Regions from separate parts of the Parabacteroides timonensis genome, predicted to be linked through region 3. Evidence: riboswitches for the same ligand, from Rfam matches in the RefSeq annotation. Region 3 holds a riboswitch; each other region holds the start of a gene.
What was found. A riboswitch is a leader RNA that binds a small molecule or an ion and turns the genes downstream of it on or off. The one in region 3 is predicted to bind cobalamin.

Region 1: another riboswitch for cobalamin. It lies ahead of BQ7394_RS14480 (ribonucleoside-diphosphate reductase subunit alpha); the one in region 3 lies ahead of BQ7394_RS01410 (threonine/serine exporter family protein).
Region 2: another riboswitch for cobalamin. It lies ahead of BQ7394_RS12120 (sirohydrochlorin cobaltochelatase); the one in region 3 lies ahead of BQ7394_RS01410 (threonine/serine exporter family protein).

The regions. Positions count from the first base shown of each region.
Region 1 covers NZ_LT669941.1:1,705,353-1,709,930, forward strand. The annotation lists gene BQ7394_RS14455 (AsmA-like C-terminal region-containing protein) at 1-31, shown strand, start outside; gene rfbB (dTDP-glucose 4,6-dehydratase) at 32-1,171, opposite strand; gene rfbC (dTDP-4-dehydrorhamnose 3,5-epimerase) at 1,180-1,740, opposite strand; tRNA gene BQ7394_RS14470 (tRNA-Cys) at 1,898-1,972, shown strand; tRNA gene BQ7394_RS14475 (tRNA-Cys) at 2,009-2,080, shown strand; cobalamin riboswitch at 2,218-2,435, shown strand; gene BQ7394_RS14480 (ribonucleoside-diphosphate reductase subunit alpha) at 2,501-4,578, shown strand, end outside.
Region 2 covers NZ_LT669941.1:1,112,917-1,117,494, forward strand. The annotation lists gene aspT (aspartate-alanine antiporter) at 1-1,374, opposite strand, end outside; cobalamin riboswitch at 1,518-1,712, shown strand; gene BQ7394_RS12120 (sirohydrochlorin cobaltochelatase) at 1,833-2,747, shown strand; gene cobJ (precorrin-3B C(17)-methyltransferase) at 2,994-4,406, shown strand; gene cbiE (precorrin-6y C5,15-methyltransferase (decarboxylating) subunit CbiE) at 4,403-4,578, shown strand, end outside.
Region 3 covers NZ_LT669940.1:140,513-145,090, forward strand. The annotation lists gene BQ7394_RS01400 (F0F1 ATP synthase subunit delta/epsilon) at 1-17, opposite strand, end outside; gene atpD (F0F1 ATP synthase subunit beta) at 24-1,541, opposite strand; gene BQ7394_RS01410 (threonine/serine exporter family protein) at 1,827-3,164, opposite strand; cobalamin riboswitch at 3,210-3,473, opposite strand; gene BQ7394_RS01415 (RNA polymerase sigma factor) at 3,690-4,262, shown strand; gene BQ7394_RS01420 (FecR family protein) at 4,341-4,578, shown strand, end outside.

The DNA of each region.
Region 1 (4,578 bases), on a different contig from region 3:
TTCTCCAGATGGAGAAACCAATGTTTTGTAATTAACGGCCGGAGTACATCCGGTCGTAATATTTCATATAATCGCCGCCGGTAATATCTTCTACCCATTGTTGGTTTTCCAGATACCATCGGATCGTTTTTACGATACCGACCTCAAAGCTGGTTTCAGGTGTCCAGCCGAGTTCTTCCGATATTTTTGTCGGGTCGATGGCATAGCGCTGATCGTGTCCGAGGCGGTCTTTCACAAAAGTGATCAGGCTGTCGTTAATCCAGTCGATCGAAATCTGTCCATCCGGGCCAATCTCCTTCTTCTTGAGCATCTGGCGGTACTCGGGCTGCTCGGTCATTAACCGGTGGATTGTGCTGATGGTCAGTTTAACGATTTCAATATTCTGCTTTTCGTTATGACCACCTACATTATATACCTCTCCTACCCGTCCGCGATGAATAACGGCATCGATAGCCTTGCAATGGTCTTCTACATACAGCCAATCTCTTACATTCGTTCCGTCGCCATACACCGGCAGGGATTTACCCTCCAGGATATTCTTGATGATCAGTGGGATCAGCTTCTCCGGAAAATGATAAGGGCCATAATTATTAGAACAGCGGGTGATACTTACGGGCATTTTATAGGTATCGGAATAGGCTTTTACAAACAAGTCGGCGCTGGTCTTGGAAGCACTATACGGACTTCTCGGGTCCAACGGGGTAGTTTCGTGGAAATATCCCTCTGCTCCCAGACTGCCATACACCTCATCGGTCGATACCTGATGGAAACGGACTCCTTCCCTCCATTGAGGATAGCCGGTTTCGTCTTTTCCTGTCACCCAGGCTCTGCGGGCAGCATCGAGCAAGTTCTGTGTTCCCAAGATGTTGGTTACGAGAAATAACTGCGGATTTTCAATACTACGGTCCACATGGCTCTCTGCAGCAAAGTTGACCACATAATCGAAGTTATACTTTGCAAAAAGTTCATCAGCCAGAGCACGGTCACAGATATCTCCTTTTACAAATTCGCAACGCTTGCCATCAATATCTTCCGCAATCGTGCCCAAATTGCCTGCATAAGTCAACAGGTCGAGAATCACGATTTTTATATCCTGATGTTCCGCCAGCATATATTTGATAAAGTTAGCACCAATAAAACCGGCTGCACCGGTAACCAGATAAGTCTTCATCGTCCGTATTATTTAAATGTAAAATTATATTCTGCCGCACTCAATAGCGGGGCTTTTGTATCTTTCTCTGATAAATTCACTGCATCTATGTCTGTGATTCCCCAATCTACACCAATTGCCGGATCGTTAAACCGCAAGCCTCTTTCATGGCTTGGCATATAAGGATTATCTACCTTATAGGTAAAAACGGCTTCTTCGCTCAACACATGAAATCCATGGGCAAATCCTTGTGGAATAAAAAACTGGCGTTTGTTCTCTGCGGAAAGTTCGACAGCTACATACTTACCGAACGTCGGAGAACCGGTACGAAGATCGACAGCCACATCCAATACCCGTCCTGTTATCACCCGTACCAACTTCGACTGCGAATAAGGAGCCAGCTGGTAATGCAGTCCTCTCAGTACTCCCCTGGAAGAGCAGGATTCATTGTCCTGTATAAAATTTATTTTACCAATGTGTTGTTCAAACTCTGCCTGCTTATAAGCTTCCATAAAATATCCCCTCGCATCATTAAACACTTTTGGTTCAATGATCCAGACACCGGGTATTTCCGTTTCTATATAATTCATTCCTTTATATTTATACTAACAGGAGACAAAGTAACTTCTTTTTCCTTAGTTCTGCAACTATCAACACCTGCAAAAAGAATGAAAAAGATTTGCATATTCCAAACATAATGCCTTTCTTTGCACTCGCAAAAACGATAAGACATCATTTGAAACAAACGGTTCCTTGGATGAGTGGCTTAGTCAGCGGTCTGCAAAACCGTGTACGGCGGTTCGAATCCGCCAGGAACCTCCAAAGAGATAAACTCATCGTTGAAGCAAAATAAAGTCCGGTTCCTTGGATGAGTGGCTTAGTCAGTGGTCTGCAAAACCATGTACGGCGGTTCGAATCCGCCAGGAACCTCAATATTACTGAAAAGCATCTGATGGTTTAACTTTCGGATGCTTTTTTTGTGTTCAAATCAGAACTTCAATTCAGTAATTATTTGCCACCTCTATTTCTTTTAACGTATTCCATGCTATTAGATTCCCAAATTCTGCTACCTTTGCTTTTGAACTGGTTTCGGATGGATTTCCTTCCATTCGGATTAAAAGGGAATCGGGTGAAAATCCCGAACAGTCCCGCTGCTGTAAAACTCCGCTCTACTTTCCGATAAAGACAATTGCCACTGGAGGTCCTCCCTTTAAAGGGAGGACACCGGGAAGGTATCGGAAATTAAGGAGTCAGTCAGAAGACCTGCCGTTCATTAAAGGCTGTTTCTACTCGTGGGGATAGGGGAACAGTACGAAAGTATACTCTAATTTTATTTTTCAAAAGTATCTCATGGAAATAACCAAGAGAAATGGGGCATCCGAACCTTATAACAGGGAGAAAATAACCGTTGCCATCCGGAAAAGCTTTGCCAGTACCGGACAGGAAATAGCGGACGAAAACATCCGCAGCATGGTGGATGAAGTGGAGCGTTTTGTAAACAGCAATGTAGCAAACCGCAGTGTAGAACGCATTCAGGACGAAGTGGAACGTAGCCTGATGGAACATGGTTTTTATGCCGAAGCTAAAAACTATATACTCTATCGCTGGCAACGGACGGAACGAAGGAAAGCCCTCAATCACATTACACATGAAGTGGGTGATACGACCATTATGGAGACACTCAAAGCTATACAGGATAAATTCACTGCCAACGAATACAGTCTGACTATACTGGCTGAGAAATTTTTCAGTTTCTGTAAACCTGAAATGCCATCCAAAGAACGACTGACGGCACTCATCAAAGCGGCAGTAGAACTGACTACACAGGAAGCTCCCGACTGGGAATTCATTGCAGCCCGTCTATTAAACTTCCAGTTGGCAAAGAAACTAAAAAAACAGGAAGAAGCTGTCGGTATCCATACATTCTATGATAAATTAAGCTATCTCACCAACGAAGGATTATATGGTAACTATATACTGGCTAATTACTCTCAGCAAGAGATAGAAGAAGCTGCCGGATTTATCTGTCCGGAAAGAAATGAACTGTTTAATTATTCAGGACTGGATTTACTGGCGAAACGCTACCTTATCCGTACCCGTTCTCATGAACCGGTAGAATCCGTACAGGAAATGTTTCTGGGAATCGCCCTGCATCTTGCCATGCCCGAACAGCACGACCGGATGTTGTGGGTTAAAAAGTTCTACGACCTGTTGAGTAGCCTCCAGGTTACGATGGCAACTCCTACGCTTTCCAACGCACGCAAGCCTTATCACCAACTTTCCAGTTGCTTTATCGATACCGTACCCGACAGCCTGGAAGGTATCTACCGCAGTATTGACAATTTTGCGATGGTCAGCAAGTTTGGCGGAGGTATGGGGATGTACTTCGGGAAAGTACGTGCCACAGGTGGTAATATACGAGGATTTAAAGGAGTTGCCGGAGGTGTGATCCGTTGGATGAAACTGGTAAACGATACAGCTGTCGCCGTAGATCAATTGGGTATGCGGCAGGGAGCCGTAGCAGTGTATCTCGACGTTTGGCACAAAGATTTACCTGAATTTCTCCAACTCCGTACCAATAATGGCGACGACCGGATGAAAGCCCATGATATATTTCCGGCAGTATGTTATCCCGACCTGTTCTGGCGCATGGCAAAAGAAGACCTGAACCAGATATGGTATCTGTTTTGCCCGAATGAGATAATGACTATCAAAGGATATTGCCTGGAAGATTATTATGGCGAAGAATGGGAACAAAGATATCTGGACTGTGTGAACGATAATCGCCTTTCAAAACGCAGTATAAGTATTAAAGATATTATCAGGCTGGTATTGCGCTCGGCTGTAGAAACCGGTACTCCTTTCACTTTCAACCGTGACACCGTAAACCGTGCCAACCCTAATCCTCACCGGGGTATCATTTACTGTTCGAACTTATGTACGGAAATAGCACAGAACATGTCATCCATCGAATCCGTCTCTACTGAAATCCTCACAGAGAACGGTGATACAGTCGTGGTGAAAACAGTTCGCCCAGGCGATTTCGTGGTATGTAATCTAGCCAGCTTATCACTTGGGCATTTGCCGTTGGAAGATGAACAACAGATGAAAGAAAAGGTGGCGACAGTGGTCCGTGCACTCGATAATGTGATCGACCTTAATTTCTATCCCGTACCCTTTGCACAGATAACGAATCATCGTTACCGCAGTATCGGCCTTGGGGTAAGCGGTTACCATCACGCGCTTGCCGTACGCGGCATCCGTTGGGAAAGCGATGAACATCTGACTTTTATGGACAAAGTATTTGAGCGTATCAACTATGCGGCTATTGAAGCCAGTGCTGAATTGGCAAAAGAAAAAGGGCGGTACGAATATTTTGAAGGAAGCGACTGGCAAACCGGAGCTTATTTCATAAAACGAGGATACAA
Region 2 (4,578 bases), on a different contig from region 3:
ATTCAGTCCGACATTATTCAATACCCAGAGCGATGGTTCCGGGATACGACCGAAAGTAGGATGTTTGGAACGAAGCCAACCGAACACCAGTCCGGCAATCAGTGCTCCACCGCTTGTACTCAGGCTGACCGGAATATCTCCGAAATGCAATGCCAGCGAACCGATCACACCACCGATAAAGATACCCAATCCGACAAAGACCATATCCGTCTGGTTCGTCGGACGATCTGCATACCCCAATGTGGCAGCCGCTTCATTCACCTCCATCTTGGTGCCGACTAACTCGAGCATATCACCCGGATCGATCTTAGTCGCAGCCAATACCGGTATACTGATACCTGCACGTTTGATACTTTTGATACTGACACCATGCATCACCTTTTCCTTACGGAGCCGGGCTACGGTCATCCCAACGAATTTTTTGCGTGATATCAGGACCGGCAATGTCTCTGCCGGGAAATCCAGTAATTCGATATCGTTCACCTCGTCTCCGATCCAGTCTTCTTCCCCGATCACAAACTCGCGACGGCCGCTCAATACGACCTCGTTTCCTTTCATAAGCATCAGGTCAGGCTTCACCTCATAGACAATACCGTTGATACGGACACGTTCGACGAACAAACGCCGTCCCTGCCCTTCCAGATAATCTTCCAGCTCCTGCACCGTCTTACCGGCTCCGAACCAATCGTTATTTATCTTATATGCACGGAAAGTAATCGGACGGGCGGCAGGCATGAAACCGGGTTGTTCGCTCTCATCGTCAGTTCCCATCTTCGACTCTAATTCTTTACAGGCTTTCTTTACGGAAGCTAACCCTCCAAGGAAACGGGGAGCGATATCACTCATGATCCAGGCAGAGCCGGCCGTACCGAAAATATAAGAAACGGCATAAGCCACAGGCATCACGTTTATCATCGAAGCTTTGTCGGCGGCGCTCATTCCACCCTGGTTGATCGTATCTTCCGCCACACCCAATACGGCAGAGATCGTCTGTGAACCAGCCAGTAACCCGGCAGCTTCACCTGCATTGTATCCCATCAACTTTGCCAACAGGAAAGGGACAAACAGACAGAACAGACACATCAGTACAGCAAAAAGGACCTGCGGAAGTCCTTCTTTCTTCAGTCCACGAAAGAACTGCGGGCCTACACTGTAGCCCACGGCAAAAAGAAATAAAAGAAAAAATACCGACTTGATAGGTGCTCCGATATCGATATGTAACTGTCCGATTATTACTCCGACCAATAGGACACTGGTAACGGTTCCCAACGAAAATTTCCCTATCTTGAACTTACCGATCCAGAACCCAAAAGCCAGCGTCAAAAAGATGGCCAGTTCCGGATAGTGTTTAAGTAAATCTACAAACCACTCCATATATAAACTGTTTGGCGTTAATACTAAATAGACATTGTTATGTCCGGTTTTTACTTGTGGTAATGAAACAGAAGCCATAAGGCAGTTGTTCCGACAGAATCAATTAAGATAGTATAAAATCCCTCTTATTTTAAATAATTTTCTATCTTTGTCACCGCTTTGGTGATACGGTAACTTCCGGTTATCGTATAAAAGGGAATCCGGTGAAAATCCGGAACAGTGCCCGCTACTGTTAAGCCCATTCCGAAGGAAAGCATTCTTACACCACTGTCCGATACAAGGACGGGAAGGTCGCTTTCCGGGCAAGTCAGGAAACCTGCCAAGTTTTTTATATTGTATCTTCCCGGGGTCAGGAGGATGATAAGAACATACGGACAATCTCTTTTCATAAAAAATGTTTACCGGCTACTGGTATTAGGGTTTGTCGTATTCGTAGGTTATCTTTTAATTTACATTATATGAAACATTTACTATTACTTATTGCTTGTATGCTCGCACCTATGTGCTGGGCACACGATGGCGAAAACTTCGAGGCATCCGACATGCTGGCCTCCATGCAACCGGGTGACAAAGCCGCCTTATTAATGGTACATTTCGGTACCACGTATGACAACACCCGTGCGCTTACTATCGACGCGATCAATCAGAAAGCAAAGGAAGCCTTTAAAGACATGGAAGTACGCGAAGCTTACACCTCCCGTATTGTCGCACGCCGCCTGAAAGCACGCGGTATCGAAAAACTGAATCCTATGGAAGCGCTGGAAAAACTGAAAGCCGACGGATATACCCATATCCTTATCCAGTCAACCAACATTATCGAAGGGGTAGAAATGGAATCGCTTCGCAAAGACATTGCGCCGCTGGAAAAGAATTTCAAAGACATACGCATCGGCAACCCGTTGCTTTATACGCCTCACGATTTTGAGGATGTAATAATAGCCATCACAAAGAACGGGGCGAAAGAAGGTGCAACCGTCCTTGTAGGACATGGCACATACACACCTGCGACAGCTCAGTATGCGATGATGGATTATATGTTGCATTCGAAAGGTTACAACGATTATTATGTGACAACAGTTGAAGGTTACCCTTCTTTCGACGATATGGTTGCCAAACTTGAAGCAGGCAAAACAAAGAAAGTACTATTGATGCCTTTCATGTTCGTTGCCGGCGACCATGCGAACAACGATATCGCAGTCGACATGAAAGAGGAACTGGAAGGGAAAGGTTACCAGGTTTCCGTATTTATGCAGGGGTTAGGACAAAATCCGGAAATCCAGAATATATTTATCGATCATGCCAAGTTTGCCGCCAAACACAAGATGATAAATATTATGGATAAGAAGAAAAAGTACGCTGCAGAAAAAGATTAGTACTATAAGAGACTAATATCTCCCCATTTACATAGAAATATACAATAAGTAAATTCATTCAAATAATACATCTGAATGCAATTCCAATTTCTTCCGAATGAAACTTGATTTTCTTTCGGAAGGAATTTTCTTTTGTACCGGATGAAAAAACAGAATTGAAGGCTATATATAATCCTATTATACCAATAAAATACATTATCTTTGTTGGTACTGATAAAATCAGAATCAATAACTCAAAGCTAAAAGATGAATACAGGGAAAATAATCGTAGCCGGGATCGGTCCTGGTAGCGAATCTGATATTACTCCGGCAGTTCTGTCTGCCATCCGTCAGTCGGATGTCATCGTCGGGTATAAATATTACTTTCAGTTTGTTGAATCAGCGATCCGTCCCGATGCAATCTGTATCGACTCGGGGATGAAACGCGAAAAAGTCCGGGCAGAAGAAGCCTATAATTATGCTACCGAAGGCCATGTGGTAACAGTTATCAGTTCCGGCGACTCCGGTATTTATGGCATGGCTCCCCTTATCTACGAGATGAAACGCGAAAAAGGAAGCGATATTTCGATCGAAGTACTTCCGGGAATCAGTGCTTTCCAGAAAGCAGCCTCTCTGTTGGGTGCTCCGGTAGGACACGATTTCTGTGTGATCTCCCTCTCCGACCTGATGACACCTTGGGAAATGATAGAGAAACGGATCAAAGCCGCTGCCTCTGCCGACTTTATCACGGCTATCTACAATCCCAAAAGCGAAGGCCGCTACTGGCAGCTCTACCGCCTTATCGAACTCTTCCTGCAGGAACGTGACCCGCAGACACCTGTCGGTTTTGTCCGCCAGGCAGGACGTGAGGAACAGACTGTCACCATCACCACGCTGGCCGAATTCGATCCCGAACAAGTGGATATGTTTACTGTGATCATCATCGGTAACTCCCAGACATATCAATTCGATAATCACATGATAACCCCACGCGGCTATTATGGAGAGATCAAGATGGGTAAAAAAGAAACAGGTATCGGACAAGATATCATGATACGCAGTTTCCGGACAATCGAGAAAGAATTAAAGAACAAAGATATTCCATTAGACAAGAAATGGGCCTTACTGCACGCAATCCATACCACTGCCGATTTCGACATGGAAAACGTATTGCGGATAGACGACAACGCTGTGGCAACCCTCTACGAATTACTTAATAGCGGAAAGGTACACACCATCATCACCGATGTCACCATGGCTGCCTCCGGTATCCGTAAAGGAGCCTTACAACGCATGGGCATAGAAGTGAAATGCTATCTGTCTGACGAAAAGGCAATGGCCCTGGCTTCTGAAAAAGGGATCACCCGTACACAGGCTGGTATCCGTGTGGCCGTCAGCGAACATCCGGACGCTTTATATGTATTCGGTAATGCACCGACAGCCCTTATGGAATTGTGCGACCTGATACGGAAAGGGAAAGCGACCCCGGCCGGCATTATTGCCGCACCTGTCGGCTTTGTGCATGTACAGGAGTCCAAACATATGGTAAAACCGTTCGTCTCCATCCCTAAACTGATCGTTGAGGGACGAAAAGGCGGCAGTAACCTGGCAGCCACACTAGTAAATTCTATACTTTGTTATAACGACGCTATTAATTTAAAACCGGGAAGAGACGTATGAGAACACAATTTATCGTTATCGGTATGCCCGATAATCAAGAGTATATCAGCTACAATATAGATATACAGGATATCATCAATAGCAACACCCACTTTTCAGGAGGAAAACGACATCATGAACTGCTCCGGCCGTTCCTGCCTCCCGAAGCTGTATGGATCGATATAAAAGCACC
Region 3 (4,578 bases):
ATGATTTCCAGTTCCATACGTTATTAATTTGCTTGTTCTGCCAGTTTCTTTCCTTTCTCGATCACATCTTCAATTGTTCCTACGTTGAGGAAGGCCTGTTCAGGGATATCGTCCGTTTCACCATCCATGATCATATTGAAACCACGGATCGTGTCTTCGATAGAGACCATAACACCCGGTATACCGGTGAACTGTTCCGCCACGGCGAAAGGCTGCGACAGGAAACGTTGTACGCGACGGGCACGGTTAACAGTCTGACGGTCTTCGTCCGAAAGTTCTTCCATACCCAGGATAGAAATGATATCCTGCAGTTCCTTGTTACGTTGAAGGATCTGTTTTACGCGCTGGGCTGTTTCGTAATGTTCCTTTCCAACGACCAGAGGATCGAGGATACGGGAAGTCGATTCCAACGGGTCGACAGCCGGATAGATACCCAACTCGGTGATTTTACGGCTCAATACGGTGGTGGCATCCAGGTGTGTAAAAGTAGTTGCCGGTGCCGGGTCTGTCAAGTCGTCGGCAGGAACATAAACCGCCTGTACGGAGGTGATCGAACCTTTCTTTGTCGAGGTGATACGTTCCTGCATGGCTCCCATTTCGGTAGCCAGTGTCGGTTGATACCCTACCGCTGACGGCATACGTCCCAACAACGCAGAAACTTCGGAACCAGCCTGGGTAAAACGGAATATATTATCGATAAAGAACAGGATGTCGCGTGTTTCCCCTTCGGGTGCCAGGTCGCGGAACGACTCGGCGATGGTTAATCCTGACAATGCCACTGACGAACGCGCTCCGGGCGGTTCGTTCATCTGTCCGAATACCAATGTAGCCTGCGATTTAGCCAGTTCCTCGTGATCTATCTTCGACAGATCCCAGTGCCCGGCTTCCATGCTTTCCCTGAACTCTTTGCCGTAGCGGATCACACCCGACTGGATCATTTCACGCAACAGGTCGTTACCTTCGCGGGTACGTTCGCCCACGCCGGCAAAAACAGAAAAACCGTTGTTCTTTTTAGCAATGTTATTGATAAGTTCCATGATAAGAACCGTCTTACCTACACCGGCTCCTCCGAAAAGACCGATCTTACCCCCTTTGGAATAAGGTTCCAAAAGATCGATCACTTTAATACCTGTGTAAAGAACGTCTTTACTGGTCGTTAAATCTTCAAACTTCGGTGGTTCACGGTGGATGGGGAGAGCTCCTTTACGATCCAGTTCTTCCATCCCGTCGATCGAATCACCGGTAACATTCATCAAACGCCCTTTTACCTGATCGCCAACTGGCATGGTAATAGGCGAACCGCATGAAACGGCTTCCATTCCTCGCTGCAATCCGTCTGTCGTGTCCATAGCGACTGTACGGACTGTGTTTTCCCCAATATGTTGTTGTACTTCGACAATCAACGCTTTTCCATTGGGGCGGGCTATCTCCATGGCGTCATGGATGCGGGGTAGTACTACTTTTACTTCTTTTTCGTTATCGAAGTGAATATCCACAACCGGCCCGATAACCTGCGAAACATAACCTTTTGTTTCTCCCATACAATTCTAATTAACCTTTTCAATCTGTTTTCAAGGTTGCAATATTACGAAAACAACCCGCCGGAAACCAGAACATATTACTTTTTGGGCTTTTTTGCATTTAGTTAAACTTTAAACTATTTTTGGGTATGTACCTAAATAGACCAATAACTTTTGGATATGGAACAATTTGGATCAACATTCCCGTCGAATGTTGATCCATAACTGATCTTTTTTGGTTTCAATCTAATGTGGGACGGATTTGTTTCTTGTGTTTCTCTTTGTTAAAAAATATACTTATTTATCTTACCATTCAAGAAATTTTCCACGTTGCCGGCGTTTCTCCAACTCTTCCTGCAGATACCGTTTACGATCTTTGGCGATGTATTGGCGGGCAAAGATATTCGGAACGGCAACTCCCAGGGAAATACAAAGAATAATAAGTGCCGAATTGATACCGTTGGCAAAAGCATTAGTCACTTCGCCAATGACCCCATGCATATTGATGAATGCGAGTAAGGAGCGATACATCAGTACTCCCGGAACCATCGGAATGACTGAAGGGATAGTCAGTACGTGGTTAGGCACATGAAACCAGTGGACTGCTTTTACGGCAAGCAGACTGACAACGAAACTACCCATAAACGAACCGATCACGGGACCATAGCCCAGTTCAAAATTGACGAAGTTACGGGTACATACGGCGATAATACCCCCTAGGGCTACTACCCAGAGCAGGCGGCGCTGTATATTGAAGATCATAGAAAATCCCATGGCGGAAATCGCTGCGGCAATAGCATAAACGAAGTACGTGTCGTGAGGAACCATGCTTAATTCGCTGAACTTATGGTCGATCGATATGTCGTTCATTACAAGCAGGCGCATAGCAAAAGCGATACCAAAAGTCATTGCCACTACCATCATGGCAGTATTGGCAGCACGGGTCATTCCGACGAGCAGATGATTATCAAGCATATCATCCACGAAATTGATCAGCGGTACTCCCGGCACAATAAACAGGGCGCAAGCCAGCAACGGCTGATAAGGTGTTTCTGACAATCCCGTAAAAGAAGATGCATAAGCAACGCAGGTGGAAGCGAAAGCGGCAAGTGCGATACTCATATAGACATTTAAGCCGGCCTCGATACAGCGGGCGCGTACCCGGAAACCAATAAACGCACTGATGGAAGCAAACAGGAAAGCGATCCAGTCGCAACCGAATAATTTACAGAAGCCCCCGCAGGCAAATCCTGCTCCGATAGCTACGATGTAGGGAAGATAGTTTCTGGGTTTGCAAGCAATCTTTTCCAGTTCTTCCTCATATTGGTCCAGAGAATAATCGTCTTCGATGGCGTGCCACGAAAGATCGCTGATCTGCGAGATCATGGTCATATTGATACCATGTTTTTCACATTTCTGGAATTTGGAGAATGAGTTTCTTTCGTCACTAACATTTACCATGATCATTGTCCACCGGATATCGAGATGTAATTTCTCTTCCGGTATACCCATAAATGCTGCTACCCGTTTCATGTTCCGTTCAATACGGTTTGTGTCGGCAGCACTTTCCATCAATAATTTGCCAGTACGAAGCAAAAGGTCGAGTTTGCGTCGTAATAACAATACATCCTTGTCTGTCATCATTTTTTCTATATTCTAAAATGTTACACCTATCCTAACCCACGAGGATATGAGCCTGAACGAACGGCAGGTCTTCTGACTGACTCCTATCCTAAAGCCTTCCCGACGAGATAGTTGATAGTTGACAGTTGACAGTTTAATTATTCTTTAATCTGTCAACTGTCCTCTGTCAACTGCTTTGCCAGTGGCGTAAGTAGTATTAGGCTGTTAACGGAGCTTCACAGCAGCGGGACTGTCCGGGATTTACACCCGATTCCCTTTTAATCCGCATTCCCGAATGGGGGTACGGAACCAATTCGGGCGCGAAGGTACTGATTTTTTTTATATCTTCACCCTGAGTTTTGTCTCATTCTGTGTGATAGTTTTCGGTTGAGGGAGGCAAAGCGTATATGCTGCGTAATCGGTGTATCCTGAACCGGAATGAAATAAAGAATAAAAAATAAATGTAATTTGTTGTAATTTCGTATTTTTGAGTGATTTAGGATTATAAATAGGATAGGATCACCCATCAAATCAACCTGAAAAACAATGAATTATATTGAAAAACAAATGATCGATGGTTTGAGAAATGGCTCAGTTGATGACTTTAATTCTTTGTATTCAATCTATGCCGACTCTCTTTACTCATTTTCATTTAAAATGCTAAAGTCAAAAAGTGAAGCGCAGGATATCGTGCAAGATACCTTTTTGAAGATTTGGATAAAACGGGAACAGTTGTCTTCCGAGTTATCTTTTAAAGCCTATCTGTATACCATCGCCAAGAATAAGATTTTGACGATATTCCAACAGAGGATCAAAGAAATATTACTGGAAGATTTACAAATTCCGATAGATGAAGATCAGGCCGATGGTACCGATATCGAACAACACATGATTTGCCAGGATATCAAATATAGAATTTACAGTTCTATGTCCAGGCTTCCGGCCTTACAGGCAAAGATATTAATTATGAGAACAGAAGAGGATCTGTCCACACAAGAAATATCCTCCCGCCTTGATATCCCCCATCAAACAGTTAAGAACAACCTGACAAAAGCAATGAAAAGTGTTCGTGAAGAACTGAAACGGTTGAGAAGTATCCTGGTTATTTTTCATTTTTAATCGGAATATGTTTTGCAACATTGTTTTTTTGCGGTACAAAATTCCCTTTCCAAGATATATACTATATAAAACGATAATATGAAAGATCATAAAGACAACATAACGAATGACATCAGAGATTGGATGAATAATGATGTAGATGCAAAAAAGTTGGATCGCTTAAAATCGCAACTAGGTACAGCCTCTACTGAATCGTTGGATGAAATATTATCTCCGATCTGGGATTCGTATGATAATGACTCGATTAATGAACGGAGATATCATGTGCAGCAGGAATCCCGTCAGAAAGAGAAGGTCAGAAGACTCAATTATAAAT